DNA from 4 places in the Rahnella sp. 1L-D-7-B-C2 genome. Region 2 is predicted to be linked to each of the others. Evidence: predicted binding sites of a transcription regulator. Region 2 holds the regulator's gene; each other region holds the start of a gene.
What was found. The regulator PurR, encoded in region 2, represses purine synthesis genes. The targets are predictions, from matches to a motif close to CANGCAAACGTTTGCNTG.
Positions count from the first base shown of each region.

Region 1: a site for PurR is predicted at 3,893-3,910, ahead of purE (5-(carboxyamino)imidazole ribonucleotide mutase). Genes of this name have one in related genera too.
Region 3: a site for PurR is predicted at 2,034-2,051, ahead of glyA (serine hydroxymethyltransferase). Genes of this name have one in related genera too.
Region 4: a site for PurR is predicted at 3,390-3,407, ahead of purM (phosphoribosylformylglycinamidine cyclo-ligase). Genes of this name have one in related genera too.

Region 1 is NZ_JBXAVQ010000007.1:53,329-61,283, reverse strand. It holds gene ybbP (putative ABC transporter permease subunit YbbP) at 1-773, shown strand, start outside; gene AC0Z7K_RS13555 (transposase) at 847-1,356, shown strand; gene AC0Z7K_RS13550 (IS3 family transposase) at 1,335-2,177, shown strand; gene purK (5-(carboxyamino)imidazole ribonucleotide synthase) at 2,236-3,300, opposite strand; gene purE (5-(carboxyamino)imidazole ribonucleotide mutase) at 3,297-3,806, opposite strand; gene AC0Z7K_RS13535 (MiaE family protein) at 4,005-4,637, shown strand; gene lpxH (UDP-2,3-diacylglucosamine diphosphatase) at 4,621-5,343, opposite strand; gene ppiB (peptidylprolyl isomerase B) at 5,370-5,864, opposite strand; gene cysS (cysteine--tRNA ligase) at 6,092-7,483, shown strand; gene alkA (DNA-3-methyladenine glycosylase 2) at 7,562-7,955, shown strand, end outside.
Region 2 is NZ_JBXAVQ010000002.1:303,385-311,339, reverse strand. It holds gene AC0Z7K_RS05050 (S6 family peptidase) at 1-2,140, opposite strand, end outside; gene purR (HTH-type transcriptional repressor PurR) at 2,514-3,539, opposite strand; gene cydH (cytochrome bd-I oxidase subunit CydH) at 3,873-3,962, shown strand; gene AC0Z7K_RS05035 (C40 family peptidase) at 4,129-5,043, opposite strand; gene AC0Z7K_RS05030 (Grx4 family monothiol glutaredoxin) at 5,506-5,853, shown strand; gene rnt (ribonuclease T) at 5,963-6,679, opposite strand; gene gloA (lactoylglutathione lyase) at 6,783-7,190, opposite strand; gene nemA (N-ethylmaleimide reductase) at 7,351-7,955, opposite strand, start outside.
Region 3 is NZ_JBXAVQ010000013.1:35,989-43,943, forward strand. It holds gene AC0Z7K_RS18175 (3-phenylpropionate MFS transporter) at 1-513, opposite strand, end outside; gene glyA (serine hydroxymethyltransferase) at 676-1,929, opposite strand; gene hmpA (NO-inducible flavohemoprotein) at 2,262-3,452, shown strand; gene glnB (nitrogen regulatory protein P-II) at 3,523-3,861, opposite strand; gene glrR (two-component system response regulator GlrR) at 4,018-5,355, opposite strand; gene qseG (two-component system QseEF-associated lipoprotein QseG) at 5,352-6,098, opposite strand; gene AC0Z7K_RS18205 (sensor histidine kinase) at 6,127-7,566, opposite strand.
Region 4 is NZ_JBXAVQ010000007.1:35,131-43,085, forward strand. It holds gene arsC (arsenate reductase (glutaredoxin)) at 1-304, shown strand, start outside; gene hda (DnaA inactivator Hda) at 353-1,060, opposite strand; gene uraA (uracil permease) at 1,238-2,530, opposite strand; gene upp (uracil phosphoribosyltransferase) at 2,613-3,239, opposite strand; gene purM (phosphoribosylformylglycinamidine cyclo-ligase) at 3,472-4,509, shown strand; gene purN (phosphoribosylglycinamide formyltransferase) at 4,545-5,183, shown strand; gene speG (spermidine N1-acetyltransferase) at 5,405-5,980, shown strand; gene ppk1 (polyphosphate kinase 1) at 6,289-7,955, shown strand, end outside.

The sequences.
Region 1 (7,955 bases), on a different contig from region 2:
ACCTGACGTGGATGAACGGTCTGCCGGATCACAATCCGCTGGTCGCAGGCAACGGGCCGCCGAAAGCCGGTGAAGTGTCTATCGACGAAGGGCTGGCGGGGCGTCTGGGCGTAAAGCTCGGCGATACCGTAACTTTCAACGGTGATACGCAGGATTTCAGCGCCAAAATTACCAGCCTGCGTAAAGTGGACTGGGACAGCCTGAAACCAAACTTCTACTTCATCTTCCCACCGGGCGCGCTCGACGGCCAGCCGCAAAGCTGGCTGACCAGCTTCCGCTATCACGGCGACGACAGCACGATCACGCAGTTCAACCGCCAGTTTCCGACGGTCAGTATGCTGGATATCGGCTCGATTTTGCGTCAGGTTGGACAGGTTCTGCAGCAGGTGAGCAGGGCGCTGGAAGTGATGGTGATTCTGGTGATGTTGTGTGGCGGCCTGCTTTTGCTGGCACAAATTCAGGTTGGGATGCGTCAGCGGCGTCAGGAGCTGATCGTCTATCGCACGCTCGGTGCCAGTAAAAAGATGCTGCACCGCACGCTGTGGTGTGAGTTTGCGGTACTCGGGCTGGTCGCCGGTATCGCGGCGGCCATCGGGGCGGAAGCGGCATTATGGCTGTTGCAGCGCAAAGTGTTCGATTTCCCTTGGGAGCCGAATTACCTGATGTGGATTGCCGTACCGGTAGTCAGCGCGCTACTGCTCTCGGTCTGCGGCGGCTGGCTGGGTGTGCGGTTGCTGCGGGGAAGGGCGTTGTTCAGGCAGTATGACAGTTAATGGTTTTACTCCTCCCCCTTCGCTGAACTGAACCCCGAATGTTGGACTTTTTAAACCTTCATTCGGAGTTCATATGAAATACACTCTTCAAATCAAACTCATGGCCGTCAGGCATTACCTTGACGGCCATGGCGGCTACAAACTTACCGCCAAAAAGTATCAGGTTCCGACCTCCTCACTTCGGGCATGGACTGCGGCTTACCGCCTTCACGGTCAGGCCGCCTTGTTACCCAAAACCTCGTCTTACTATTCTGCCTATTTTCGTGCTCACGTAGTGAACGTCGCGCTTCGTGAACATCTTTCTATGCGTACCGCCGCTGGGCGGTTTAATATTTCTGATCATAAAACCGTCAGACGCTGGGTGCAGGAGGCCAGAAAGGCCACCACCACGGCAGAGAAAGAGAGAAAAGACATGGCTCAGAAAGCTCAAAAAACCGCAAAACAGCCTGAAGAAATGACGCCTGCAGAACTGCTGGAAGAAGTCCGCTATCTGCGCGCCGAACGTGCTTACCACGAAAAGTTAGACGCCCTGATGAAAGCAAAAGCAGAACAGAAGAAAAAATCAACGCCATCAGGGCATTAATCGGTGAGCATCGTCTGCGTGACCTGCTGAAATCCGCGACGCTGCCACGCAGCACCTGGTACTGGTGGCAATCGCGTGAAGCGATCGGTTGCGACGTGGCGCTGTGCGATATCATCCGGCAGATAGCCATCCGCCACAAACGCCGCTACGGCTACCGGCGTGTCACTGCCGCACTGCATAATCAGGGGCTGCAGGTGAATCATAAAAAGGTCAGCCGTCTGATGGCAGAAATGGGTGTGCAGGCGCGTGTGCGGGCTAAAAAATACCGAAGCTGGAAAGGCGAAATCGGCATGGGGCCGGCGCCGGACCTGCTCAAAAGAGAGTTTACGGCTTGCGGTCCCGGTGTGAAGCTGGTGACAGATGTCACAGAGTTCAACGTAGCGGGAAGCAAGCTGTATTTATCGCCGGTCATGGATCTGTATAACGGTGAAATCGTGGCGATGAGTATGGGAACGCGGCCGACTTATGAGCTGACAGAAAGGATGTTAAAGCAGTTACTTACTTCAGGTCATGTCAGAAAAAATGCGTTATTCCACAGCGATCAGGGGTGGCAATACCGCATGAGTGCATGGCAGAAACAGGTGAGTGATGCGGGGTTGCGGCAGAGCATGTCGCGCAAAGGTAACTGCTATGATAATGCGGCGATGGAAAGCTTCTTCGCGGTGTTAAAAACGGAAATGTTCCACGGTAAAACTTACGCGGGCACAGAAGAACTGGCAGCGTCGATAGAGGAATACATCGGGTACTACAATCACGACAGGATTAAAATGAAACTAGGCGGTATGAGTCCGGTAGAATACCGGACTCATATGTTCCCCTAACGTAAATCTGAAGTCCAACTTTAAGGGTTCAGTTCATCGCAGGGGAGGGAGCTTAAAGTTACAGCTTTGCCATCGCCCATTCGATCCCGCTGGCGTACTCTTGCGGCAGCATCAGGATCAGTGCGGACAGGTTATCTTTCAGCAGGCTGGCACTGGCATCGTTGAGATTCAGGTGTCCGACTTTACGTCCGGGACGGACTTCTTTCTCGTACCAGTGCAGGTTCACCAGCGGCAGGCTGAGCCACTGCGTGGTGACATCGGTACCAATCAGATTGACCATCACCGACGGCGTACTGACGACAGGTTTCGGCAGTGGCAGGCCAAGGATCGCCCGCAGGTGCATTTCAAACTGGCTGTAAGATGCGCCGTTTTGCGTCCAGTGCCCGCTGTTATGTACGCGTGGGGCCAGTTCGTTGATCAACAAACCTTCGCTGACCACAAAACACTCCATCGCCATCACGCCGACATAATTGAGTTCATTAAGAATTGCCGACAACATGTTTTCCGCCTGCTGTTGCAGGGCGACGTCGGGCTGCGGCAGCGCTACGCTGGTGCGCAGAATGCCGTCCTGATGCAGGTTGTGGGTGAGCGGATAAAAGACAGTTTTACCATCGTGACCGCGCGCACCGACCAGCGACACTTCGCCGGAAAAATTGATGCCCTGTTCAACGATGCATTCGCCGTAGCAGTCTTTCGGCAATGCCGCTTCTTCGCCAGAACGCAGACGCCATTGGCCGCGGCCGTCGTAACCGCCGACGCGACGTTTTACAATCGCCAGTTCACCGAGCTCTGAGAAAACCTGCGGCCATTCGGCGGCATCAGCCAGTAACTGCCACGGCGCGGTGGCCAGACTGAGCTTATCCAGTAACTGCTTTTGCGTCAGGCGATCGGCCAGACGCGGAAAAATGTCGCGGTTCACGAACGCGGTGTGCGTCGCCAGTTCGCGGGTCAGCGCGGTTTCCGGCCAGCGTTCGATTTCGGCGGTGATGACGCTTTGCTGATAAGGCACGGCTTCCGGTTCGGCATCAAGACCCACCGGATAAACGGCAATCCCCAGCGGTTCGCCCGCCTGACGCAGCATTCTGCCTAACTGACCGTTTCCGAGTACGCAGACGGGCTTCATGCTTCCTCCCGCGGATCCGGATTATTCAGGACTTCATCGGTTTGTGCCTTGCGCCATGCGGCCAGGTTTTTGCTGATTTGAGTATCGTGCAGTGCCAGAATTTGTGCGGCCAGCAGGGCGGCGTTCGCAGCACCTGCTTTGCCAATAGCCAGCGTACCCACCGGAATGCCGCGCGGCATTTGTACGATGGAATACAGGCTGTCGATGCCGCTCAGCGCAGCACTTTGCACCGGCACGCCCAGCACGGGTACCAGCGTTTTTGCGGCCAGCATGCCCGGAAGATGCGCCGCGCCGCCTGCGCCTGCGATGATTACATCAAACCCGTTGGCCGAAGCTTGTTCCGCGAAAGTGAACAATTTGTCCGGCGTGCGGTGAGCGGAGACGATATCGACATGGAAAGGAATATTCAGCGTTGTGAGCACTTCGGCGGCGAACTGCATGGTCGCCCAGTCACTTTTAGACCCCATAACGATGGCTATTTTTGCCGGGGTAACGTTGGATGACATGTCTGTATAGCTCCTGTGATTATGCAAGCATCGCCAGAGGACAGGTTCTGGCGGAGAGGGCGCAAATGATATCACGCTCATGAAGCAAGGAAAACGGTTGCGTCGCCGCAGAACCGCGCTTTTTTGCTGAGAAGTTGTCGGCAGATTTGTATAATCCCATCCACTCTATTGATAGCTCACACGACGGGAAACTGATTTATGACGCAGGCTTTACTGGCACCGATTTATGATTTTCTGCACTGTGAAACACCGGCTCTGTGGGTGGATGTTGCGCTGGAAAATCAGGCGGTGATGCTGATTGACCACGCCAACTGCGAAAAGAAGGCGGCGGCCACGGCGATGAGCCTGATGACCAAATACCTCGACCGTACCGAATTATTATTTTGTGCCGCGCGGCTGGCACGCGAAGAGCTGCACCACTTCGAGCAGGTGGTGGAAATCATGCAAAAGCGCAACGTCACTTACACCCAGCTTTCGCCGTCGCGCTATGCGAGCGGCATGATCAAACACACCCGGCATCACGACGATCTGAATATTCTGGTGGACCGGCTGATTATCGGTGCCTACATCGAGGCGCGTTCCTGCGAACGTTTCGCTAAAATCGCGCCACATCTGGATGACACATTGTCGCGTTTTTACACGTCACTTTTGCGCTCGGAATCACGGCACTTCGCCGATTATCTGGCGCTGGCGGAGCAGTATGCCGGCACGGATATCAGCGATCGGGTGGAATTTTTCGGGAGGATTGAAGCGGAGTTAATTTTGTCGCCGGATGAACAGTTCCGCTTTCACAGCGGAACACCCGTGTGCGGTCTCAAAACGGGAAGCTGACCAGCTCCACGTTTTCGGCAGTCACTTTGACCATCGATCCTTCTTCGTGCCATGCGCCCAATACCACGCGGTGGCCGGTTTTATCACCGAGCGGCACGTCGTGGACTGCGGGGCGATGCGTGTGGCCGTGAATCATCCATTCAACGCCTGCCGCCTGCATTTCGCTGACCACCGCCTGAGGATTGACATCCATAATTGCCAGTGATTTTCCCTGATTTGAGGCTTTGCTGTTGGCGCGCATTTTGGCGGCAATGCCCAGACGCCATTTTAGCGGCAACATCAGGAACAGCTTTTGGATCAGCGGATTGTGCACTTTTTTGCGGAAGTTCTGATAGGCGACGTCATCGGTACACAGCGTGTCACCGTGCAGGATCAGCACGCGGCGACCATAGAGTTCGAGGACTTTCTTTTCCGGCAGAAGCGTCATCAGGCTGTCGCGCGCGAAACGTCTGCCGAGCAGAAAATCGCGGTTGCCGTGGATGAAGAAACAGGGCACGCCTTGCTGATGGAGGTGGTTTAACGCCGCAGCGATTTGCTTATGCAACGGCTCAGGATCATCGTCACCAATCCAGGCTTCGAATAAGTCACCGAGAATGTACAGCGCGTCGGCCTGCGGCGCATCTTCGCGTAAAAAACGCAGAAAACCGGCAGTGATTGCCGGTTCCTGTGCGCAAAGATGAATATCTGCGATAAAAAACGTGGTCATCCCGACGTGTTCTTAATAAACGTCGGTTATTCGCTGACTGTAACGCTTTTGATCACAACATCTTCTTTTGGAACGTCCTGGTGCATGCCGCTGCGACCGGTTTTTACCGCTCTGATCGCATCAACCACGTCCTGACCTTCAACCACTTCTGCGAATACGCAGTAACCCCAACCTTGCGCGTTTTTGCCGCTATGGTTCAGGAAATCGTTGTCAGTCACGTTGATGAAGAACTGTGCAGTGGCAGAGTGCGGATCGTTGGTACGCGCCATCGCCAGGGTGCCTTTGGTGTTTTTCAGGCCGTTGTCTGCTTCGTTTTTAATCTGAGCATCAGTATTTTTCTGGTTCATGCCTGGCTCAAAACCGCCGCCCTGGATCATGAAACCGTCGATAACACGGTGGAAAATTGTGTTGTCGTAGAAGCCTTTACGGCAATAGTTCAGGAAGTTTTCAACCGTAACGGGCGCTTTGTCAGCAAAAGTTTTTACTACGATGTCGCCGTGGTTGGTGTGGAAAGTGACCATATTAATCATCCTGCTTATGTTGATGTGTGCTCTTAGTAAGAGTCGCTACTATAGCCTTTTCTTATACCATAACTCAAAAGTTGCCGTAAGCAGACGGTTTGTGACGACTAAAGCCCGTCCTGCGGCCTTATGCCGTTTCGGTGAAGGCGTTTTCGTTATATTATGAGGCGGAGTGTCGCGTAAGCGCACAACCATCATTTTCTACGCCCAACACACGGAATAGCCTGATGCTGAAGATTTTTAATACCCTGAGTCGCCAAAAAGAGGAATTCAAGCCAATTCATGCCGGTAAAGTCGGGATGTACGTGTGTGGGATCACTGTTTACGACCTGTGTCACATCGGCCACGGTCGCACCTTTGTATCTTTCGACGTGGTTTCGCGCTACCTGCGTTACCTCGGTTACGACCTGAAATATGTGCGTAACATTACCGATATCGACGACAAGATCATCAAACGTGCCGCTGAGAAGGGCGAACATTTTTCGGCCTTAACCGACCGTATGATTGCCGAAATGCACAATGATTTCGCTGCACTGAACATTCTGCCGCCGGATTCTGAACCGCGTGCCACACAGCACATTGATGAAATCATCGAAATCGTGCAAAAGCTTATCGATCGCAACCACGCTTACGTGGCGTCGAACGGCGACGTGATGTTCTGGGTGGAAAGCGATCCTGATTACGGTTTGCTGTCCCGTCAGGATCTGGATCAACTGCAGGCCGGCGCGCGCGTGGAAGTTGAAGCGAATGTGAAACGCAACCCGATGGACTTCGTGCTGTGGAAAATGTCCAAACCGGGCGAACCGAGCTGGACGTCCCCGTGGGGCGAAGGCCGTCCAGGCTGGCACATCGAATGTTCGGCGATGAACTGCAAACAGCTGGGCGATCATTTTGATATCCATGGTGGCGGTTCTGACCTGATGTTCCCGCACCATGAAAACGAAATCGCTCAGTCAAGCTGCGCGCACAACGGCCCGTATGTGAATACCTGGATGCACTCCGGCATGGTAATGATCGACCGTGAGAAGATGTCAAAATCACTGGATAACTTCTTCACCGTGCGCGACGTGCTGAAATATTACGATGCTGAAAGCGTGCGTTACTTCCTGATGTCCGGCCATTACCGCAGCCAGCTCAACTACAGCGAAGAGAATCTGAAACTGGCGCGAACCTCGATGGAACGTCTGTACACCGCACTGCGCGGCACCGACGCCAGTGCGACTCCGGCCGGTGGCCAGGCGTTTGTCGCCCGCTTCCGTGCGGCGATGGACGACGATTTCAACACGCCGGAAGCCTATTCCGTGTTGTTCGATATGGCGCGTGACATCAACCGCCTGAAAACGGAAGACATGGCGGCGGCCAATGGCATGGCGGCAGAATTGCGTCAACTGGCGGCGGTGCTCGGCTTGCTGGAGCAGGATCCGGAGCAGTTCCTCAAATCTGGTGCGCAGGCGGATAGCGACGACGAAGTGGCTGAAATCGAAGCGTTGATCAAACAGCGTAACGACGCCCGCGCCAGCAAAGACTGGGGCATGGCGGATAAAGCGCGCGACCGTCTGAATGAAATGGGTATCGTTCTGGAAGATGGAGCGGCAGGCACCACCTGGCGCAGAAAGTAGTCCTTTCTCCGTTTTTTCAGCTACGCTCAATGGCTCCCAACCGGGGGCCATTTTTATAAGGATCGTCCTGTGACAACCATGCTTCTGACCTATCAGCCACCCTATGACTGGCAATGGATGACAGCCTTTCTTGGCGCGCGCGCTTTGCTGGGCGTTGAGCAGCAGGACGGCGAATTCTACCAGCGCACGCTGGCGGTAATGCACAAGGGCGAACGTCTGACCGGCTGGTTCAGGATCCGACCATTGCCTGATCTCAACAGCGTTGAACTCGAGGTCTCGCCGTCGCTGGAACCCGTTGCGGATAACGTGGCGAAGCACGTGCGGCGGTTGCTGGATCTGGATGCTGAACCGGAGCAGATCGCCGCCGGGCTGGGGGCGCTGGCGGAAAATGCCATCGGGCTGAGATTGCCGGGCTGTGTGAACCGTTTTGAACTGGTGGTCAGGGCGATCCTCGGACAACTGGTCAGCGTGA
Region 2 (7,955 bases):
CACCCGATAGCTCAGTCGCATCGTGCAAAATCATGTCCGAAGCGACAGAACCCTCCAGATTTAGCGTCCCGCCATAAATTTCAACGCCGCCGGTTAGGGTATTTTCGCCAGTCCAGTTCAGGGTGTCGTTGCCGTATTTTTCAAGCGAACCTTCGCCTGAAACTTGACCATTCAGCCAGCTATCAGCTGTGCCATCGGTGCTTGTCAATGTGGTAGTGTCATTGACGACCACCAGTTTGGCTTGCTTATCCAGTTCAATATCACCGGTGAAGTGCGTTTTACCAGTCATTTGCATGCTGGCGCGGTCTGCAAGTGTCACCTTGCCGACCATCGAAGCATGTTCGTTCAGGACAAAATCAGCGTCACTTTCAACCAGCAAATGATTCACATGATAACTTTCACTGATCCAGTCATCAGTGATGACCGTACCGGCCGCATGAGGAGTCACTCGCCCGCTGAAGATCGCAGTACCCGCACCCACAGTCATATCATTAACATCCACTCCGCCAGCAAAGTTCCAGCTATTATCTCCTGCCGGAACATAGTCAATATTAAGCGCATCAGGATGTTCCGACGAGCCTAAATGGCCGACAAAAGTCTGGGAGGTAGTGTTGTTTAGCGTCAACGTAGATTGTTCAGCATCGTTGGTGTTAGCGATAATCGCACCATCGTCATTATGATTTATGGTCGCGAAAGACATATCATAACCATTAAGGTCAAGAGTGCCCCCGCGCGAACCAAATTGAATCTTGTCACCGGTAATTTGGTTTTCTCCACCGAGTTGAACAACCGGACGGCCGCTGACCAGCGTAATGGTGGAAAATGCCTGACGCTTGTTGTTCTGGTCAGCTTGTTGGGCCAACACCACGGTACCGTCGCCGACTCGCAGTCCACCCTCATTAACGCCGGTGGCATTCACATACAGAGTACCTTCACCGATTTTATGCAGGTTATCGCCTTTAAGGCCGTTAACTTCCCAGTCAACCGTTTTATCAGCATCCACTTCGACACCACCACCAACCCATGTGGCATTAGCACCTGCCGCGGAGGCAACGCGGTAATCATTGGAAAATTGAAGCTTACCCGCGCCAAGATTTACGGAAGAATCCAGCACAAGCAGACCGCCTTCGCCATTGAAGCGAAGATCGTGTGTTGAGTTCAGCTCAGCATTGCTCGCCTGAGTGGGCAACGCATAGCTAACACCGTGCCATTGCCACTGAGAGCTCCCCTGAGTAATTGCCGTTTTCCCCCAGTGAATATCGCCGTCGGCAGCAATATCGTTGACATCAGGGTCAGTGTTTGCAGCAATTATTGACTCAAGATACGCAGTTTGCATGTAAGTTTCGTAGGACACATAATTGCCATATGGCATTGTTCCGCTGTGGCGGTCGTGAAGGCCTGCTAATTTCCATTGTTTATCCACACTGTCGTAGACATAAGTCGGACTTCCACTGTCACCGGATGTACCTGCAGTGGACAGTGGTGTTAGATTGGCGTCATTTGGGCCGGCGTTCGTCCAATAAAGCCATTGATCGTTTTCCATTGGGTTAACAACCGTTCCCCCTGATTTCCAGGCGTAAGAAATGGCTAACGAGTTTGCCTGCCCTGTGACAGGGTCAACCTGATATTGATGCCCTGTACCTACGCGTGCTAAATATTTATACCTTTCACGATCGCTTCTCAGTTCAGTCTGTGAAACATAAGGCACAGTAGCGGCATCAGTGACGACTTTATTCAGACGCGGGGATTGAAAATCTTGGGGCGTATCTGCGGGATATCCTGGATCATCATTTCTGGCAATAAATTTATAGCTGTAAGCGTATTTAGCGCCATTGCCGAACTTGCTCGATGTGAACTTGGTATTGTGCGCAACGCTGACGATATAGGACGGCGCTACGAGTGTTCCCGTGGCGTAATCATCCGTAGAACTGAAATCAGGCATTGGGAAATTCAATATGCCCGCAGATGTTCCATCCAGTTTAAACACTTCTATATTTTCTGCTCCGGGGGTATATTTACCTTTGTTTTCAGCGAAGTCCCGGTAGTCTTGTACCGAGACATCTTCACGCATTATTCCTGCATGAGTATTGAAAATAGCGCAAGAGATCAGTGTTGCGAGTAAACTTGGCTTCCATTCCATTAAATTTCCTTACTTCCTTTTAAAAGACGCAAGATATTAATTGAACCTTATTGGGAAGTGAAATTATAATTGTAAGGGCCTGTTCAGGCGGGTGGTATATAATACCTATTCATTTGAAATGTATAATGAAATATCACCTCAAAATGTTTTTTATATCATTTATGTTTTACAAATAACTCACGTGTATAATATTACGGTTAATTATCAATTGCGGTGAATTAATGCGCATGGCAAATGAATTCATATAATAATTAAAAGGGAAAACCTGATTTTCCTTAAACAACATTCACTTTAAATTAACGTGCTCGTAGCGAAATAACGCCTGCAAAGGCAGGCGCAATAAGGTATTAACATCAGTTATAACAGGCAAATATTAACGGCGATAGTCACGGTACGGCCCGTCAGCCACCGAGCGGCGTTCTACCAGTTTCGGATGTACCTCGATGGTCTGCGATTCTTCACGCTTACTGACGATGCGATCCAGCAACATCGTGAAGGCCATTTCGCCCAGGCGCTCTTTCGGCTGATGCACCGTGGTCAGCGCAGGTGAGAAGTAACGGGCATTGCGAACGTTATCATATCCGATAACGGAAATGTCCTGAGGAACGCGTAAACCAAACTCATCGGCTGCACAAATCGCGCCCATCGCCATGACGTCGCCGCCACAGAAAACGGCGGTCGGGCGTTGTTTTTGCATCAGGATTTTCTGCATCGCCTGGTAACCTGACTCAGGTTCGAAATCACCCTGAACTACCCATTCTTCACGCAAAGGAATATTGGCTTCCGTCAGCGCTTTCACAAAACCCTGAAAGCGGCCACCGCCGGTGTTACGCGCCAGCTGCCCTGGGATCACGCCGATATCGCGATGACCGCGTTCAATCAGATAGCGTCCGGCCATGTAACCACCTTCAAACGCATTATCGATAATGCTGTCGGTGAAGTTTTTACGCGCTTCGCCCCAGTCCATGACGACCATTGGGATTGACCGGTATTCTTCCAGCATGTTCAGCAGTTCATCAGGATATTCCGCACACATCACCAGCAAACCATCGACACGTTTTTGTGCCAGCATCGCCAGATATGCCTGTTGCTTATCCAGATTGTTGTGTGAATTACACAAAATCAACGTATAGCCTTTGGAGAAGCAACTGTTTTCCACGGCTTCAATCACTTCTGCAAAATAGGGCGCTTCGCTCGAGGTCGCCAGCAGGCCGATCGTTTTAGTGTTATTGACCTTCAGGCTGCGTGCGACGGCGCTTGGCGAGTAGTGCAAGTCTTTGATGGCCAGCAGAACCGCGGCTTTAGTGTCTTCGGCGACGAAACGTGTTTTATTGATGACGTGCGACACGGTTGTGGTGGAAACGCCAGCGCGCTTTGCGACATCTTTAATCGTTGCCATGTAAGGAATGACTCCTGAACTCACGTGTTTCAGCACGTTAGCATTATGTTAATCGTTTGCTTGCGTGGATTTCACTGCGAGCTAATAAAAAGGCAGTGAAATCGTTGGGTGAGTTCGTCAGAGTGAGGCGTAAAGCGCCCTCGGGAGAAATCGACCGGCACACAGGCGTGGTAACCGACAATTTTCTCTTATATTGCAGGAAAGTGGAAGTGTTATTGTAGGTTATCGGGCATGAATCAACGCGGGATTTTAGACGTGAAGTATGAGAAAATGCGTTGGCACACATTTAGTGTGGCTAAATGAAGCGCCACAATTGATCTGTAAGGGGGTTTTATGGACCGCAATCTAAAATTGTCATTAATCACCACGGTTTGCGCTTTGCTTGTGATTGTCGCTTTCAGCTTCACCGCAGTGATGAACTAAAAGACGCGCAAGTCAGGCAATAAAAAGGGCGATTACCTGTTACAGGAATCGCCCTTTTCAATTTTACGCAGTGACCTTTAGCGCCGATACTCTTCCCTGCAGAAACGCTTCGTTAAATGCTATTCAATGGCTGATTAGCGAAACTTCAGACTTAACGAACTGTTTATTATCGGATCGTTTTCGGGGTCATTACCCGACGTGCGCCTACGTAATGGTCTTGCCAGTAATCATCGCCCAGAGAGGTGATTTTGATGTCTTCACCGGTACGCGGTGACTGAATAAATTTGCCGTTGCCAACGTAAACCCCGACATGGTCCGCGGCTCCGCGGTTATTGATTCTAAAGAACACCAGATCGCCCGATTCCAGCTCGCCGCGTTTTACCGGCGCTGCGTCGCGCAGGTGGTACATTTCGTTGGCCGTGCGCGGCATCTTAATGCGAATCAAATCTTTGTACGCGTAATAAACTAAACCACTGCAATCGAATCCCGTATTAGGTGAGGTGCCACCCCAGCGATAAGGCTTGCCAACCTGATGCATCAGCTTTGTCATCGCCGTTTGCTGCGCATGTTGATAACGTTTCTTATGCGTCGCACTTAATGTAATCGGCTTACTGTCTTCTTCAACTAACTTTTTACCTTTGCGGTGTCGACCATAAGGTTCTTTCCTGCTGGCCTTTGTCGTGGTGTTTTTTGCCAGAGCCCGGGTTTTAGATTTCTTATCGGCTTTGCTTTCGGCCCGCGTGGTCTTGAGTGTTTTTTCTTTTTTGCTCTCAACGTGGGTTGCGGCCCGCGTCGTTTTTAGGGTTTTTTCTGACGAGGTTTTTCGCTTAACCAGCTCTGTGCTTTTGACTCTCTTCTTCGTATTCTTTTCGTGGCTCTGTTGTTCTTTAACCGGTGCCACTTTAGTTTTTTTAGTGGTTTTGGCCGCTACCGTTTTTCGCTTTCGGCGTTCTTCAGGGGTAACCTGATTAACGTGACTCTTTTTCTGATCGGCCGTAACGCGGGTCTGCGGTGAGGCCTGGGCTATATTCAAAAATAGCTGGGTAAAGAGCAGCACAAAAAGCGTGAACAGTAAGCGCATAGCTTCGTTACCATGAGTGGTTAGGTTAAACATCAGAGATGTCAGAGTATTGCCTAAAAGAACCAGACAAAACAGCACGAATTGCCTCGATTCTAGATCATATTGTGAGAAAAAGTTAATAGCTTTTTTTATGCTGAAATAAACGCCATTTTTAGTTAAAAAAATGACCACTTTTCAGTATGTTAATATTTGCGTGAAACCATGGTGAATTGCAAATCCGGTGTTAACCCGGCCGGCAAAAATGTTATTCTCCATGAATCTTTTATTTTGTGAGCCCTAACGCAGGCACCGAAAATAGTGAAATAAAATGCCAGTATTGAGAAAGACCCTGCAAAAAATGGCGTTTTTATCTGACTGCTGCCATCGTTACAATAGAGGGTAGTGTGATTCAGCACCGTTTTTGAGTGCTGCGCGTGAAGAGTAATGACCGTGACAGCCTGTACCGGCTTGAGGAAGCAAGAAATGACCACTCCAACTATTGAAAAAATTCAGAAGCAAGTTTCTGAAAACCCGATTCTGCTGTACATGAAAGGTTCTCCAAAACTGCCAAGCTGCGGTTTTTCTGCACAAGCTGTGCAGGCGTTGTCTGCCTGTGGCGAACGCTTCGCGTACGTTGATATCTTGCAGAACCCGGACATCCGCGCAGAAATGCCTAAGTTTGCCAACTGGCCAACGTTCCCACAACTGTGGGTGGATGGTGAACTGGTCGGCGGCTGCGACATCGTCATTGAGATGTATCAGCGCGGCGAACTGCAACAGCTGATCAAAGAAACGGCTGAGAAATATAAATCTTCTGAATCTGAAGAGTAATCAGCAGAAGTCATTGGCTGCCTGAGCGGTGGTGAATGAAAGTGAAAAGAGCGACATTGCGTCGCTCTTTTTGTTTTTATACTGGCAGGATTTGCACCGATTAAAACTGTTACTGCTGATTTTCTTCCGATGCGGTTTCATCTTCCAGCTCTTCGGCGTTCATCGCCAGGGGCCAGCCACCTAAACGTTTCCAGCGGTTCACCAGCTCACAGAACAGTTCTGCGGTGCGTTCGGTGTCATACAGGGCAGAATGCGCCTGACTGCTGTCGAAAACCATGCCCGCGCTGATACAGGCCTTTGCCAGCACGGTCTGCCCAAGAACCAGCCCGCTTAATGCGGCGGTATCAAACGTGGCAAAGGGATGGAACGGGTTACGTTTCAATCCGGCGCGTTCGGCAGCGGCCATCAGGAAGCTGTGATCGAAATTGGCGTTATGCGCCACGATGATCGCCCGGTTGCAATTCTGCTCTTTCATCCCTTTACGGATGACTTTGAATATCTCATGCAGAGCATCGTATTCACTGACCGCACCGCGCAGCGGATTGGTTGGGTCAATCCCGTTAAAAGCCAGCGCCTCGGGCACCAGAATGGAGCCTTCAAACGGCTCAACGTGGAAATGTACGGTCTCGTCGCTTTCCAGCCAGCCGTCTTCATCCATTTTCAGCGTGATTGCCGCAATTTCCAGCAGCGCATCAGTTTTGGCGTTAAATCCGGCAGTTTCTACGTCGATCACTACAGGATAAAAACCACGGAAACGGCCTTTCAGCGCGTTAATGTCACTATTCTCGGCCATTAGTTTCTTATCTTCATCGAATTCAGCGCACATTATGACAAATTTTGCCGCCACTTGCAGGCGTGAGGTAAACATTCGGCAATAAAGCGGGCAATAAAAAGGGCGCTTTCGCGCCCTGAAGCCAGTTAGCAACGTATCAGTTGCCCAGACCCTGACCTGCATGTTTGGATTCGATCAGCTCGATTTTATAACCGTCCGGATCTTCCACAAACGCAATAATGGTGGAGCCGCCTTTAACCGGGCCCGCCTCACGGGTGACTTTGCCACCGGCGTTGCGGATGTCGTCGCAGGTTTGTGCCACGTTATCGACGCCTAATGCGATGTGACCGTAGGCAGTGCCGAGGTCATAGCTGTCAACGCCCCAGTTGTAGGTCAGCTCGATGACTGCGCCTTCGCTTTCATCGGTGTAACCGACAAACGCCAGAGAATATTTGTATTCGGTATTTTCGCTGGTACGCAGCAAACGCATACCTAAAACGTCAGTGTAAAAGCTGATAGCACGTTGCAGATCGCCGACGCGAAGCATGGTATGGAGTAAACGCATAGGTTCCTCTTTTATTTGCAGGATGAGAATAATCAGGTTCAGCCTAACCGATAGAGGCGGTTTTGTCTGTAAAACACAGAACAGGTGTTGAAACTCTGAACAAAAAAAGGCGACCGGAGGGGATCGGTCGCCTGCTGGTGGAGACTACTGGTTTAAACGGTTACAGCGTTGGGTAATCCGTATAACCCTGAGCGTCGCCGCCGTAGAAGGTTTCTGGTTTTGGTTCATTAAGCGGGGCGTGAGATTTCAGACGCTCGACCAGATCCGGGTTTGCGATATAGCTGCGGCCAAAGGCAACGGCGTCGATATACCCTTTTTCGATCAGTTCTTCGCCTTTTTCCGCGGTGTAAGCACCGGCACCTACAATGACACCCTGATAATGCGTACGGATCACTTCACGCAATTCTGTGGTGTAAGGTTTGCCGCCGGCCCAGTCAGGTTCGGAAATATGCAGATAGGCCAGTTTGCGTTTGTTCAGTTCGTCCAGCAGATAGATGGCTGCCTGCACCTGATCTTCACCGTTATCCAGACCGTTGAACGGACCCAGTGGGGAAATGCGGATCCCCACGCGCTCTGCGCCGATTGCTTCAATCGCAGCATCAACCACTTCCAGCGTCAGGCGGGTACGGTTCTCGATGCTGCCGCCGTACTGGTCTTCACGCAAGTTAGAAGCCGGAGACATGAACTGGTGCAGCAGATAGCCGTGTGCCGCGTGCAGCTCAATGTAATCGAAACCGGCTTCTGCGGAATACACGGCGGACTGAC
Region 3 (7,955 bases), on a different contig from region 2:
CAGCATCGCCGCCACGCCTGCGGTCAGCGTGTATAAAATTGCGTTATGGCCGTAGACTTCTACCAGTTTTCCGGTCAGCGCCGAGCCAATCACAAACGCAATCGAGCCCCAGACGCGCACTTTGCCGTAATCCATATTGATCTGACGTTGCAGCGTGCCCGCCAGCGCGTCGGTCAGCGGCACCAGCGGCCCGAAGAACAGGCTGAAACCGGCGATGTTGATCATCAGCCACGCCCAGCCGTTGCCGAACCAGAAGCCGACGGCGAAAGCCAGTGTGAGCAAGGCCAGAATGCGCAGCCCGGTTATCAAATGAGAGGGGTCTTTGATGGAAGGAGAAATGATTAACGTGCCAAGGAAGCGTGCGACTAATCCTGCGCCGAGCAGCAGGCCGATATTTTCGGAAGAAATCCCCTCGCCTTTAAGCCATAACCCCCAGAAGGGAAGAAAAATACCGTAACTGAAAAAATAGGTGAAATAACTGAGTGACAGCCAGCGTGTGGAACGCAATTCCATAGATCCTCCGGTGTGAGGCCAATACTTTGACAGAGCTCACAATCGCTAGCAATCCGCAAACCTCTCCATAACAAAAGAATGTCTGCCAGCTCACAAATTCTGATTCATACGTATAAAAAAACCCGCCGAAGCGGGTTTTAGCACCTGACGGTTACCGCAATATTATGCGTAAACCGGGAAGCGTGCACAGATGTCGAGAACTTTGTTTTTCACGCGCTCGATAGTTGCTTCATCGTTCACGTTGTCCAGCACGTCACAGATCCAGCCAGCCAGTTCACGGACTTCGGCTTCTTTGAAGCCGCGACGGGTCACAGCCGGAGTACCGATGCGTACGCCAGAAGTCACAAACGGGCTCTTCGGATCGTTTGGTACGCTGTTTTTGTTCACGGTGATGTTGGCGCGACCCAGAGCGGCATCAGCTTCTTTACCGGTCAGGTTTTTGTCAACCAGATCCATCAGGAACAAGTGGTTGTGCGTACCGCCGGAAACCACTTTGTAACCACGTTCCAGAACCACGGCAACCATCGCCTGTGCGTTTTTCGCCACCTGCTGTTGGTAGACCTTGAATTCAGGTTCCATCGCTTCTTTCAGTGCTACCGCTTTCCCGGCAATCACGTGCATCAGCGGGCCGCCCTGACCACCAGGGAAGACGGCGGAGTTCAGTTTTTTATAGAACTCTTCGCTGCCGCCTTTCGCCAGGATCAGACCACCGCGTGGGCCAGCCAGCGTTTTGTGTGTGGTTGTGGTGACGATGTGCGCGTGTGGAAGCGGATTAGGGTAAACGCCTGCGGCGATAAGACCAGCAACGTGTGCCATGTCGACGAAGAAATAGGCACCAACGCTGTCAGCGATTTCACGCATTTTGGCCCAGTCAACGACACCTGAGAACGCGGAGAAGCCCCCGATGATCATTTTGGGTTTGTGCGCTTCGGCCTGACGTTTCACATCTTCGTAGTCGATATCGCCACTTTCGTCGATACCGTAAGGCACCACGTTGTACAGTTTACCGGACAGGTTTGCCGGTGAGCCGTGCGTCAGGTGACCGCCGTGACCGAGGTTCATCCCCAGAATGGTGTCGCCCGGTTGTAACAGTGCGGTGTAAACCGCAAAGTTCGCCTGTGAGCCGGAGTGTGGCTGAACGTTAGCGAAATCAGCACCGAACAATTCTTTTGCACGGTCGATAGCCAGTTGTTCAACGATATCGACGTACTCACAGCCGCCGTAATAGCGTTTGCCAGGGTAACCTTCGGCATATTTGTTGGTCAGCTGCGAGCCCTGAGCTTGCATAACACGCGGGCTGGTGTAGTTTTCTGACGCAATCAGCTCGATATGTTCTTCCTGACGAACAACTTCTTTTTCCATTGCTGCCCACAGCTCAGCATCATAATCGGCAATGTTCATTTCACGCTTTAACATCCGCATCTCCTGACTCAACAAACTAAAAATAAACGCCCCTCACGGGTTCTGCGCCACAGTGTAAATGTTTAAGCGGGCTTCGGATAGGGGCTGTTTGAGGTTTTTAGGCAAACGATTGGCTCCAGATACAGCAAGGCTTTGATCTGCGAACCTCTGTCCATAATCAAGGGAGTTTTATTCACATGATCATGTACAAATTTCAGCTTTGTGAGCCATCCCTCACCCGATAATAGACCTACTCCTTTAGGGGGGTTTACAGAAATTGTGGGTTTATATAAGATGCATTTAAAATGCATGTTATAGAGTTAAATCAAAATGACACGGAGTTCACTATGCTAGATGCCCAGACTATCGCAACCGTTAAATCCACAATTCCCTTGCTTGCCGCGACCGGCCCGAAGCTCACCACGCACTTCTATGATCGTATGTTCGCCCATAATCCTGAGCTGAAAGACATCTTCAATATGAGCAATCAGCGCAATGGCGATCAGCGTCAGGCGCTGTTTGACGCCATCTGCGCTTATGCCGCCAACATCGAAAATCTCGCCGCACTGCTGCCTGCGGTAGAACGTATTGCGCAGAAGCACACCAGTTTCACTATCAGCCCGGAACAGTACAACATTGTTGGTACACATCTGCTGGCGACGCTCGATGAAATGTTCAGCCCGGGTCAGGAAGTGCTGGATGCGTGGGGCAAAGCCTACGGGGTGCTGGCGAACGTGTTCATCAACCGTGAAGCAGAAATCTATCAGGATAGCGCTGAGAAAACCGGAGGATGGAGCGGCACTCGTGAATTCCGTATCGCCGAGAAACATCCGCAAAGCAGTCTGATTACCTCTTTCCTGCTCGAACCGGTCGATGGCCAGCCGGTAGCTGACTTCCAGCCGGGGCAATATCTGGCGGTGTATATCCGCGACGCCTCGCTGGAGAATCAGGAAATTCGTCAGTATTCCCTGACGCAGGCACCAAACAGAAAAAACTATCGTATCGCGGTGAAACGCGAAGATCAGGGCGCGGTATCGAACTTCCTGCACAACCACGCTCAGCCTGGTGACATCATCCACCTCGCCGCACCGCACGGTGATTTCTTCATGGATATTGGCGAAACCACGCCGGTCGCGCTGATTTCTGCCGGTGTCGGCCAGACGCCGATGCTGGGAATGCTGAATACACTGGCGCTGCGCGGGCATAACGCCTCTGTCCAGTGGCTGCACGCTGCCGAAAACGGCGCAGTTCATGCTTTCGCCGGTGAAGTGAAAAGTGCCGGTGCGCGACTGCCGCTGCTGGAAAACCACGTCTGGTATAACCAGCCGCAGGAAAGTGATCTCCCGGGCGAAGATTTCCAGTATCGGGGACTGATGGATTTAAGCAAAGTCAGCGCGCAACTGGCCGATCCGGCAATGCATTTTTACCTGTGCGGCCCGGTCGGGTTCATGCAATTCGCCGCGAAACAGTTGCTGGCGATGAACATCAGCGAAGACAGAATTCACTATGAATGTTTCGGCCCGCACAAAGTGATCTGAATCTGAAAGGCTTTAAAGCAAAAAGGCTGACGCAATGTCAGCCTTTTTCGTTTCTGCTCCGTACGGCGGATCAGATCGCTTCTTCGTCCTGCTCGCCGGTACGGATACGTACCACACGCGCCACGTCAAACACGAAGATTTTACCGTCGCCGATTTTACCGGTCTGCGCGGTAGTCATGATGGTTTCCACGCAGGTATCCACGATGTCATCCGCCACCACAATTTCGATTTTCACTTTTGGCAGGAAATCGACCATGTATTCAGCACCACGGTACAGCTCGGTGTGACCTTTCTGACGGCCAAAACCTTTCACTTCGGTGACGGTCATCCCGGTAATCCCGACTTCTGCCAGTGCTTCACGGACGTCGTCGAGTTTGAATGGCTTAATAATCGCATCGATCTTTTTCATGGCGGACCCTTATTATCATTCGTTTGCTCTCCGCCTTCCTGAGCGGCAGCATGGTTCACAATCTGGCTTCGCAGGCGCGTGGCGTACGAAGGGGCTAAAGGTATCATAGTTCAGGGGCGGGGATGTACCCGATGGCGCTGATATTCTTTACAGTCTTTACTCTTTAAAATCGGTCGCTTCCAGTTCGTGGCGCGACAGCAATTTATAGAACTCGGTGCGGTTACGCCCGGCGATACGCGCCGCCTGTGTGACGTTACCTTTGGTGATCTGTAAAAGTTTACGCAGATAATTCAGCTCGAACTGATTACGCGCATCGGCAAATGTCGGCAATGCGGTGTTCTCCCCCTCAAGCGCCTGCTGAACCAGCGCTTCACTGATCACCGGCGCAGAGGTGAGCGCGACACATTGCTCGATCACGTTCACCAACTGACGCACGTTCCCCGGCCAGCTGGCCGCCATCAGGCGTCTCAGAGCATCGGTGGAAAAACTGCGCACAAACGGCTTGTGCCGCTGCGCCGAGATGCGCAGCAAATGGTTGGCGAGCAGCGGAATGTCTTCCGCCCTTTCACTGAGCGTCGGTAATTTCAGGCTGACGACATTCAGACGGTAAAACAAATCTTCGCGAAACTCGCCCTTCTCCATCGCTTTCGGTAAATCACGATGGGTGGCAGAGATAATGCGGACATCGACATCAATATCACGATTGCTGCCGAGCGGGCGCACTTTGCGCTCCTGCAATACGCGCAGCAATTTCACCTGTAATGACAGCGGCATATCACCAATTTCATCAAGAAATAACGTCCCGCCGGTTGCCGCCTGAAACAGCCCTTCCCGGCTGCTGACCGCCCCGGTAAACGCGCCTTTGGCATGGCCGAACAACTCGGATTCCAGCAGCTGTTCCGGCAGCGCACCACAGTTGATGGCGATAAACGCTTTCTTACCGCGCGGGCTGGCACCGTGGATCGCCTGCGCCAGCACTTCTTTTCCGGTGCCGCTCTGGCCGTTGATCAGCACGCTCACGTCTGACTGCGCGACCATATTGGCCTGTTCCAGCAGACGCAGCATGACCGGGCTGCGGGTGACAATTGCCTCCCGCCAGCTTTCATCCGCCGACGGACTGGAGTGCGCCAGCGCCTCATCAATGGCTTTATAGAGCGCATCGCGATCGACAGGCTTGGTCAGGAAACTGAACACGCCCTGCTGGGTGGCGGCGACCGCATCTGGGATCGAACCGTGCGCGGTGAGAATGATCACCGGCATACCCGGCTGAAATTTTTGAATCTCCGCGAACAGTGCCATGCCGTCCATTTCGTCCATGCGCAAATCGCTCAGCACCAGATCGATACGTTCACGGTGCAGCACACGCAGGGCTTCGGCACCGCTTTCGGCGGTGGTGACACGGAAACCCTCGCTGGTCAGGCGCATGCCCAGCAGCTTTAACAGGCTGGGATCGTCATCGACCAGCAATAAACTGGCAGCTTTTCGTAGCGTCATTTTGCGTTCGGATCCTTAGGCGGCGTGTAAGTCTCAGCCGGTTTTACGGAGGATTCAGAAGCCGGTTTCGCCGGTGTTGCGGGATCGTTATCCGGTAAATCACCCTGAATTTGTTTGCGCGAGGAGAGCTGACGTTCGATATCAGTCAGGTTTTCAAGCTTACGACGCGTATCCGCCAGACTATTTTCCAGTGTCTGCTGCTGTGCAGTCATCGCCTGAAGCTTTTCTTCATTTGCTGACTGCTGGCGGAGATTGCGGGCTTTTTCATCCCCCAGTACCACCTGCAAATTCTGACGTTCGCGCCACAGCTGTACCAGCGGGCGGATCGATCCTGGCATCTGGCCGCGATTCTGACTGACTTTATTCAGTAAGGCGCGGCGCTGCGGCAGATCAGGTTCGGCACTGGCTAACAAAATGCTTTGCTTGAAAATCTGATCCCAGCTACTGGCGGGGATCTGCTGCGCCTGAAAACGCGCCTGCGCGTCGCTCAAGCGATCGGCACAATCCATCGCACGCAACCAGTAGAGTGAATTGGTCAGTGCGTCGTCATCGTCCAACGCCCAGAGGGTCTCACAGGGCGCAATACGAAAATCAGTCACTTTGCTTTCAGGAACAACACTACTGGAAACTTGCTGATAATAGCGGTTGTCGGCGGTGTGCTGCACGCAGCCCGCCAGTACCAGTGCGGTACCGATCGACAAAAATCGGCGAACAGATTTAGTCAGTAAGGTGAATGCGTTCATTGGTCGCACCCGCCAGCAAATATCGTCATTATTTTTTCTTCTCAGCCGTCAGGGGCAATTCGATACGAAAACAGACGTCCGCATCCTCAACGGCAACCAGTTGCAGCTCTCCATGCATACGACGAATACAGTCCTGAGCAATGCTCAACCCCAGACCGCTGCCTTTTACAGCCCCTTTTCTCTGCTGGCTACCCTGATAAAAAGGTTCAAAAATCATCGCGCGCTCGGCGTCGGGGATCGGGGCTCCGGAGTTCGCCACCTCGATAATCACCCGCTCTTCACCATACCGGCTGCGGACCCAAATAGTACCGGATTCAGCCCCGTAGTGCACCGCATTGGAATAGAGATTATCCAGCACCCGCCGCAGCAGCGTCGGTTCGGCCAGACACTGTGGCGCATCAATAATCACTTCACTGCGGATTTTCTTCGCGCGCGCAGGCAGACTGTTGGCTGCCACCACGTCGGTGACCAGCGCTTTAAGATCGACAGCCACACTGAGCGTTGGCGCATCCGCCAGTTTACGGTTGTAATCGAGCAACTGTTCGATGAGCGTCTGCAAATGGCGACTGCTGTTGTTTAAGATCGCCACCACTTCTTTCTGATCCGGCGTCAACGGTCCGGCGACTTCATCGGCGAGCAGTTCGGTGCCTTCACGCATACTGGCGAGCGGGGTTTTCAACTCATGAGAGATATGGCGCAGGAATTCATGACGCTGCGATTCCAGCCACGCCAGTCGTTCACTCAACCAGACAATACGCTGCACCAGCGAGCGGATTTCACGCGGGCCTTTAAAAAGCGAAACATCCCCCAAATTTCGTCCCTCACCCAGCCGGTTGATCATACGTTCAACCCCTTTCACCGGACCGATAATCATGCGGGTAAACAGCACCACCAGCGCGCCGCTGAGCAGGAATAACACCAGCGCCTGCCAACCAAAGAACTGGCCGCGCTCCGCAATTTCTCGTTGCAACTGTAAACCGCGTGAAAACACCACTTCGCGGGTGGCCTGTACCATTTCAGCATTGGTGCGCGAGAAATTCTCCAGCCGCGCTGAGGAATCGTCATCCGGCGAGTTGTTGTCGCAAACCGGCGTTGTCAGTTGGGTCAGCAACGTGCGAAGCGTCTGGTAATAACGTAAATCCGGCAACACAGAAGAATGGGCATCCAGTAACTGCGAATATTGTTTGCGTTGATTTTGATAAAGGCGGGAAAGCGTCGGATCGTCTAGGACACAGTACTGACGGTAGCTGCGCTCCATTTCCAGCGCGATGCTGGACATGGCTTCGCTGCGACGGGCATCGCTTAGCGTAGTGCGGTTAATCCGGGCAGCCTGACGGCTGAGCTGGTCGAGACTGTCATAGGCCTGATAAGCCAGCACCAGCAATGGCAGCAGGACTAACAGGAAAGCCATCAATACCAGCTGGCGTAAAGAACCGGGGAATAAACGTCCTCTTTTCAACGCATTCATCTCATTTTCAACAGATGAAGTCATGCTAGCTGACAAAGGTTTGAACAGCCAGTGCCGCAGCGAATCGTCTTTAAGGATTTAAGAAAACAGGAAATTTCAGAGGGGTGGTATTGCAGAACATCCATCAGGATGTTCTGCAAACCGGAAGAGGTGGTGCCTCACTCAACGTGTCGTTCGATGCTTGATAACGTGCTTGCGCAACGATTATCGGTCTGGTGAACGATAGGCACCGTTTCTTAGGCGTCATTCGGGCATTATGAGCATATCAACGCTTTCGCGTGAGCCAATCATAATCAGGTGAATGAGCAACTGACATGATTCTAGCATGAAGCATGCCAACATTTAAATAATAATCATATCACTTTGAATATTATTGTTTTTTATTTAAA
Region 4 (7,955 bases), on a different contig from region 2:
AACGCTGAAATTGCTGGAAGACGCCGGGATCGAACCGCAGGTGATTTTGTATCTGGAAGCGCCGCCGACGGTTGCCACGTTGCAGGATTTACTGAAAAAGCTGGGGTTCAGCTCTGCGCGCCAGCTGATGCGTAAAGGCGAAGAGATTTATAAGGAACTCGGCCTGGCCGATAAAAGTCTGAGCGAAGCGCAGCTGTTGCAGGCAATGGCGGAAAATCCGAAGCTGATTGAACGCCCGATCGTGCTGGCCAACGGCAAAGCCCGTTTAGGGCGCCCGCCGGAACAGGTGAAAGAAATTTTGTAACTCCGCTCGTCCGTTCGGGTTCGTGATGCGAACCCGGACATCCTGCGATCACAACCCCAGAATTTCCTTCACGAACGGGATCGTCAGTTTACGCTGCGCGGTGATAGAAGCACGGTCGAGCTGATCGAGCGTCATAAACAGCGTGCGCATTTCGCGATCCAGACGTTTGAGCAGGAAACGCCCCACGTCTTCCGGCAGTTCAAATCCGCGCAGTTTCGCACGCAGCTGCAAAGCCTGAAGTTTCTCTTCGTCGGAAAGCGGCTGAAGTTTGTAGATTTGTCCCCAGTCGAGACGTGACGCCAGATCCGGTAGGCTGAGATTCAGCTGACGCGGTGGACGATCACCGGTAATAAACAGACGCGTGCGGCCAGTTTCAAGAATGCGGTTATACAGATGGAAAACCGCGGCTTCCCATTCGTCATCGCCGGCGATCCCTTCGATATTATCGATACAGACCAGTGCAAGATGCTCCATGCCGTCCAATACTTCAGGCACAAAATAGGCGCGTTTGTCTAAAGGTACGTAACCCACGGCTTCGCCGCGCTGGGATAATTCTGCGCAGGCTGCGTGAAGAAGATGGCTGCGGCCGCCGCCTTCGCGTGACCAGAAATAAATATAAGTGCCGTGTTCCTGATGCAATGCGGTCTGAATCGCAGAAAGCAGAGAGGGATTCTCACCCGGATAAAAACTGGCAAAGGTTTCATCATCGGGAAGATAAAGTGGCAGGGAAAGCTGTGCCGGCGTATTCAGAAGCACCTCAACCGAAGCGGTATTAAGACCGCAGATGTTGTCATGTCAATAAAAAGGAACGACAGAATTCTAGCAAGGATCCGCAGCAAATTGAACTGTGCCGAGTGCAACCGCTTGTGATCCGAGCACCTGACCGGAAAGCACTGCGCCCGCCGGTCAGGTGTTTTGGCTGAAATTCACCGATCAGACCGGCGGATTTTCCCGCTCGTCTTCAATATCAATGATCTTTTCTTCACCGCGGAAGATCTCAATCACTTTAAACAGCAGGCTGAGGAAGATGCCGACGATGGTCGCCAGCGCCATGCCCTTAAGCTCCGCCGCGCCGATGTGGATCTTGGCACCGCTGACGCCGATGATCAGGATAACCGCCGTCAGGATCAGATTCTGCGCTTTGTTGTAATCGACTTTCGATTCAATCAGCACGCGGATACCGGATGCGCCGATCACGCCGTACAACAGCAAGGAGACACCGCCCATCACCGGCACCGGCACAGCCTGGATAGCCGCCGCTAATTTTCCGATGCACGACAGCAGGATCGCCAGAATCGCCGCACCGCCAATCACCCAGGTGCTGTAAACCTTGGTGATGGCCATCACGCCGATATTTTCGCCGTAAGTGGTGTTCGGCGTGGAGCCGAAGAAACCAGACAGTACGGTGGACAGGCCGTTTGCCAGCATCGAACGGTGCAGGCCCGGATCGCGCAGCAGATCTTTTTTGACGATGTTTGCCGTCACCACCAGATGCCCGACGTGTTCAGCAATGACCACCAGCGCGGCAGGCAGAATGGTCAAAATCGCCACCCACTCAAAGCGCGGGGTGTAGAACGTTGGCAGCGCAAACCAGTGCGCATTCGCGATGGCAGACACATCGACCACGCCCATAAAGAACGACAGCGCGTACCCGACTAATACACCGATGAGGATCGGAATGATCGCCAGGAAACCGCGGAACAACACTGAACCCAGAATGGTCACCGACAACGTGACGACGGAAATGGTAACCGCAGTAGAATCCACCGGTGCGCCATCGGCTGGCAGTAGGCCGGCCATATTCGCCGCCACGCCCGCCAGCTCCAGCCCGATGACGGCAACGATTGCGCCCATCGCCGCCGGCGGGAACATCACGTTGATCCAGCCGATACCGGCCTTCTTGACGATCAGCGCCACCAGACAGAACAATAGCCCGCAGGCGATAAATCCGCCCAGCGCCACTTCATAACCCATCGGCAGCAGTAACAGCACCGGTGAGATAAACGCAAAACTGGAACCGAGATAAGCCGGTATCTTCCCTTTACACACAAATAAGTACAGCAAAGTCCCTATGCCATTGAACAGCAGCACCGTTGCCGGATTGATTTTGAACAGAATGGGGACCAGAACGGTGGCACCAAACATGGCAAACAGATGCTGGAAACTCAGGGGGATTGTCTGCAGCAAAGGCGGACGTTCGCTTACCCCAATGACACGACGGGTCATGGATTGATCCTCTGTGAAATGATGTTGTCTTTGACGAGTAAAAAAAAATCAAAAAAAAGCCGACTTCTCAGTCGGCTATTGCTTATTTCGTACCAAATATCTTATCGCCCGCATCACCGAGTCCCGGGATGATGTAGCCTTTTTCGTTCAGCCCCTGATCGATGGAGGCGGTGTACAGCTCAACGTCCGGGTGCGCGGCTTCCAGCGCGGCAATCCCTTCCGGTGCAGCCACCAGCACCAGCACTTTAATGCTCTGGCAACCGGCTTTTTTCAGCAGGTCGATGGTCGCGATCATTGAACCACCGGTCGCCAGCATCGGGTCAACCACCAATGCCAGACGTTCTTCGATATTAGAAACCAGCTTCTGGAAATAGGGTACAGGTTTCAGGGTTTCTTCATCACGGTACACGCCCACCACGCTGATACGCGCGCTCGGTACGTGCTCCAGAACACCCTCCATCATGCCCAGACCGGCACGCAGGATAGGGACAACGGTAATTTTCTTACCCTTGATCTGATCGATTTCAACCGGACCGTTCCAGCCTTCGATGGTGACTTTCTCAGTTTCTAAATCGGCAGTCGCTTCATACGTCAGCAGACTTCCCACCTCAGAAGCCAGTTCGCGAAAACGTTTCGTGCTGATGTCGTTCTCACGCATCAGGCCCAGCTTGTGTTTCACCAGCGGGTGTTTCACCTCGACGATCTTCATTGTTTATTCTCCTAAGGTGGTTGAGCTGCAAAAAAAAATCGCGAGATTATAACGCCATTTTTTTTCAATGCTACAGCCAATTGCCTGATCTGGATCATCAGGAACCCGGATAGAGTATAGACAGCCCAAAAAGCGTCATCGCATAAGGCGCTCGCAAACGTTTGCCTGCGCTGTTAGAATTGCCCCGCTTTATTCTTCAACCACCAACCCAAACCGCCGTGGGGACTTCGCAGTGACCGACAAAACCTCTCTCAGCTATAAAGACGCAGGCGTAGATATCGATGCCGGTAACGCATTGGTAGATCGCATTAAAGGTGTAGTAAAACAGACTCGCCGCCCTGAAGTAATGGGTGGACTGGGCGGTTTTGGTGCCCTCTGCGCATTGCCGCAAAAATACCGTGAACCCGTACTGGTTTCGGGCACCGACGGCGTTGGCACCAAGCTGCGTCTGGCGATGGATTTGAAACGCCACGATACTATTGGTATCGATCTGGTCGCGATGTGCGTCAACGATTTGATCGTTCAGGGTGCTGAACCGCTGTTCTTCCTCGATTACTACGCCACCGGCAAACTGGACGTCGATATCGCCGCCAGCGTGATAACCGGTATCGCCGAAGGCTGCAAGCAGTCTGGCTGTGCGTTAGTCGGGGGTGAGACCGCTGAAATGCCGGGTATGTATCACGGCGAAGATTATGACGTGGCAGGTTTCTGCGTCGGCGTGGTGGAAAAATCAGAAATTATCGACGGCAGTAAAGTTGCTGACGGCGACGTGCTGATCGGTCTTGCCGCCAGTGGCCCGCATTCCAACGGCTACTCTCTGGTGCGCAAAATTCTCGAAGTCAGCAACACTAATCCGGAAACCACCGATCTGGCAGGCAAACCGCTTGCCGATCACCTGCTGGCACCGACCAAGATTTATGTGAAATCGATCCTGAACCTTATCGAAAACGTTGATGTTCACGGCATCGTACATCTGACCGGTGGCGGCTTCTGGGAAAATATCCCACGCGTTCTGCCGGACAACACCCAGGTCATCATCAACGAATCCAGCTGGCAGTGGCCGGATGTATTCACCTGGTTGCAGACCACCGGTAACGTCAGCCGTCACGAAATGTACCGCACCTTTAACTGTGGCGTGGGCATGGTCGTGGCACTTCCGGCAGAACTCGCCGATCAGGCGATTGCTTTACTCAATGACAATGGCGAGAAAGCGTGGAAAATTGGCTATGTTAAAGCCTCTGACTCCGCTGAACGCGTGGTAATTGAGTAATCCGGTAAATCAACTGACTGAAGACAGGTAGCGATATGAAAAGGATTGTGGTTCTGGTATCAGGCGAAGGCAGTAATCTTCAGGCCCTGATTGATGCCTGCCAGCAGGGACGAATTAACGCAGAAATCACCGCTGTCTTCAGCAACAAATCCGCCGCTTACGGTCTGGAACGTGCACGACTGGCAAACATTGCAGCGCATGCGCTGGATGTCAAAGCTTACGAAGACCGCGCGGCGTTTGACGTCGCGCTGGCCGATGCTCTCGATGAGTACCAGCCGGACCTGGTCGTGCTGGCGGGGTACATGCGTATCCTGACTGCCGACTTCGTTCAGCGCTTTGCCGGACGTATGATCAACATCCACCCTTCCCTGCTGCCGAAATATCCGGGTTTGCACACTCACCGTCAGGCGATTGAAAATCAGGATACGGAACACGGCACCTCGGTGCATTTTGTGACGGAGCAGCTCGATGGCGGCCCGGTGATTTTGCAGGCCAAAGTGCCGGTATTTAGCGATGACAGCGAAGATGATTTGGTGGCCCGCGTACAAACGCAGGAGCACAATATCTATCCGCTGGTGGTCAGCTGGTTCGTTGAAGGCCGTTTATCCCTGAAAAACGATCGGGCATTGCTGGATAACAATCCACTCCCTGTTCAGGGTTACGCAGCGGATTAACCTGCTTAAGCGCGATGATTTCACTATAAACCGGCTTCGTGCCGGTTTTTTATTTCCTGTCATTTGACACTTGTTTACAGTTCAGCCGATATAATGGCGTTCCCGGCGCACGTTTAAACGTCGTTTGTGCGCCGACCTTCATCTGGAACACGGTTGTTTCAGATTTCATTTCCAAGAAGGTTACCTCAGGTAAAACGGCTTTATTTTTTGAGGAACACCCCATGTTTAGCAATAACAGCGTCAGATTACGTCCCCTGGAAAAGGATGACCTGTCGTTTGTTCACCGTCTTGATAATAACGCCAGCATCATGCGTTATTGGTTTGAAGAGCCTTACGAGGCATTCGTCGAACTGACCGATCTGTATAACAAACATATCCATGACCAAAGCGAACGCCGCTTTATTATCGAATTCCAGGGCGGGCCGGTCGGCCTTGTCGAACTGGTGGAAATTAATCATATTCACCGCCGTGCAGAATTCCAGATAATCATTGACCCGCAACATCAGGGCAAAGGATTTGCAGGCGACGCCGTGCGCCTGGCGATGGATTATGCCTTCTCGGTGCTTAACCTCTACAAACTGTATTTAATCGTCGATAAAGAAAATAAAAAGGCGATCCACATCTACAGTAAATTAGGGTTTGAGCTGGAAGGCGAACTGAAACAGGAATTCTTTGTGAACGGCGAATATCGCAGCGCCATCCGCATGTGTATTTTCCAGCCGCAGTTCCTGGCAAAATACAAAACCAAACCGGTACAGATCAAACCAGAAGCGGTGATTGGTGCCAGCGCGGTCTGATTTGATATATACAGTCCGGGTCAATTTTCTGCTGGTGAAGGGCGTAAATGTCCTTCACCGGTAAGACTTTTCCTGCGTTTTCCCCTCTTTTATTTCATCTGATAAATCTCTCCCTGTTATGTTGGACTTTCCTGTCAATCTTTCGCAATATTGTTAGTAGACACTAGGCCCCTCACACAAAAGGCTTCCTGTTACGCTGACCGTTGGAAAAGCGAACAGCACGAAGATGATGGTGAGCTAAATTGCGGTGTTTTCAGGCGAATTTCGCCTGTATGGGCCAGGTTGCACGCTAAACGAACGGAGTGAAAATGGGTCAGGAAAAGCTTTATATCGAGAAAGAACTAAGCTGGCTGTCCTTCAATGAACGCGTTTTGCAGGAAGCAGCGGACAAAAGTAATCCCCTGATCGAACGGATGCGGTTTTTAGGCATTTATTCCAATAACCTTGATGAGTTTTATAAAGTCCGCTTTGCCGATTTAAAACGACGGATCCTCATCAGTGAAGAGCAGGGTTTTCTCGGCGCATCGCGGCATTTGCTGAAAAAGATTCAGGCGAAAGTCCTAAGGATCGATCAGGAATTCGATAGCCTCTATAACGACCTGTTACTGGAGATGGCACGTAATCAGATCTTCCTGATTAACGAGCGTCAGGTGTCGGAAAATCAGCAGCTCTGGCTGCGTCAGTATTTCAAACATCACCTGCGTCAGCACATCACGCCTATCCTCATCAATCACGACACCAATCTGGTGCAGTTTCTTAAAGACGATTACACCTATCTGGCGGTCGAAATTATTCGCGGCGATGAGATCCATTACGCGCTGCTGGAAATTCCGTCAGACAAAGTACCGCGCTTTGTGAATCTGCCGCCGGAAGCGCCGCGTCGTCGCAAGCCGATGATCCTGCTTGATAACATCCTGCGTTATTGCCTCGACGACATTTTCAAAGGCTTCTTTGATTACGACACGCTGAACGCCTATTCGATGAAAATGACCCGTGATGCCGAATACGATCTGGTCACGGAAATGGAATCGAGCCTGCTGGAGCTGATGTCTTCAAGCCTGAAACAGCGACTGACCGCGGAGCCGGTGCGTTTTGTTTATCAGCGCGATATGCCTAATGAAATGGTGGAATTACTGCGCGGCAAGCTCGGGATCTCCAACTACGATTCGGTGATAGCCGGTGGTCGTTACCACAATTTCAAAGACTTCATCGGCTTCCCGAACGTCGGTAAAGCCAATCTGGTGAACCGTCCGCTGCCAAGACTGCGCCATCTGTGGTTCGATAAATTCCGCAACGGCTTCGCTGCCATCCGCGAGCAGGACGTGTTGCTGTATTATCCGTATCACACCTTCGAGCACGTGCTGGAGCTGCTGCGTCAGGCATCGTTCGATCCGAACGTGCTGTCGATCAAAATCAATATTTACCGTGTCGCCAAAGACTCGCGGATTATCGAATCGATGATCCATGCAGCGCACAACGGCAAGAAAGTGACCGTAGTGGTCGAATTGCAGGCGCGTTTCGACGAAGAGGCGAATATTCACTGGGCGAAACGTCTGACAGAAGCCGGTGTGCACGTTATTTTCTCTGCGCCTGGCCTGAAAATTCACGCCAAACTCTTTCTTATTTCCCGCCGCGAAGGCGACGAAATTGTCCGCTATGCTCATATTGGGACCGGAAACTTTAACGAAAAAACCGCCCGTCTTTATACCGACTATTCGTTGCTTACGGCTGATGCGCGCATCACCAACGAAGTCCGCAGGGTGTTTAACTTCATCGAGAACCCTTACCGCCCGGTTTCATTCGAGCATCTGATGGTGTCGCCGCAAAACTCGCGCGACATGCTTTACCGTCTGATAGACCGTGAAATCGCTAACGTTCAGGCCGGTGGAACCGGTGGTATTACGCTGAAAATCAACAACCTGGTGGATAAAGGACTGATTGACCGTCTCTACGTGGCGTCAAACGTGGGGGTAAA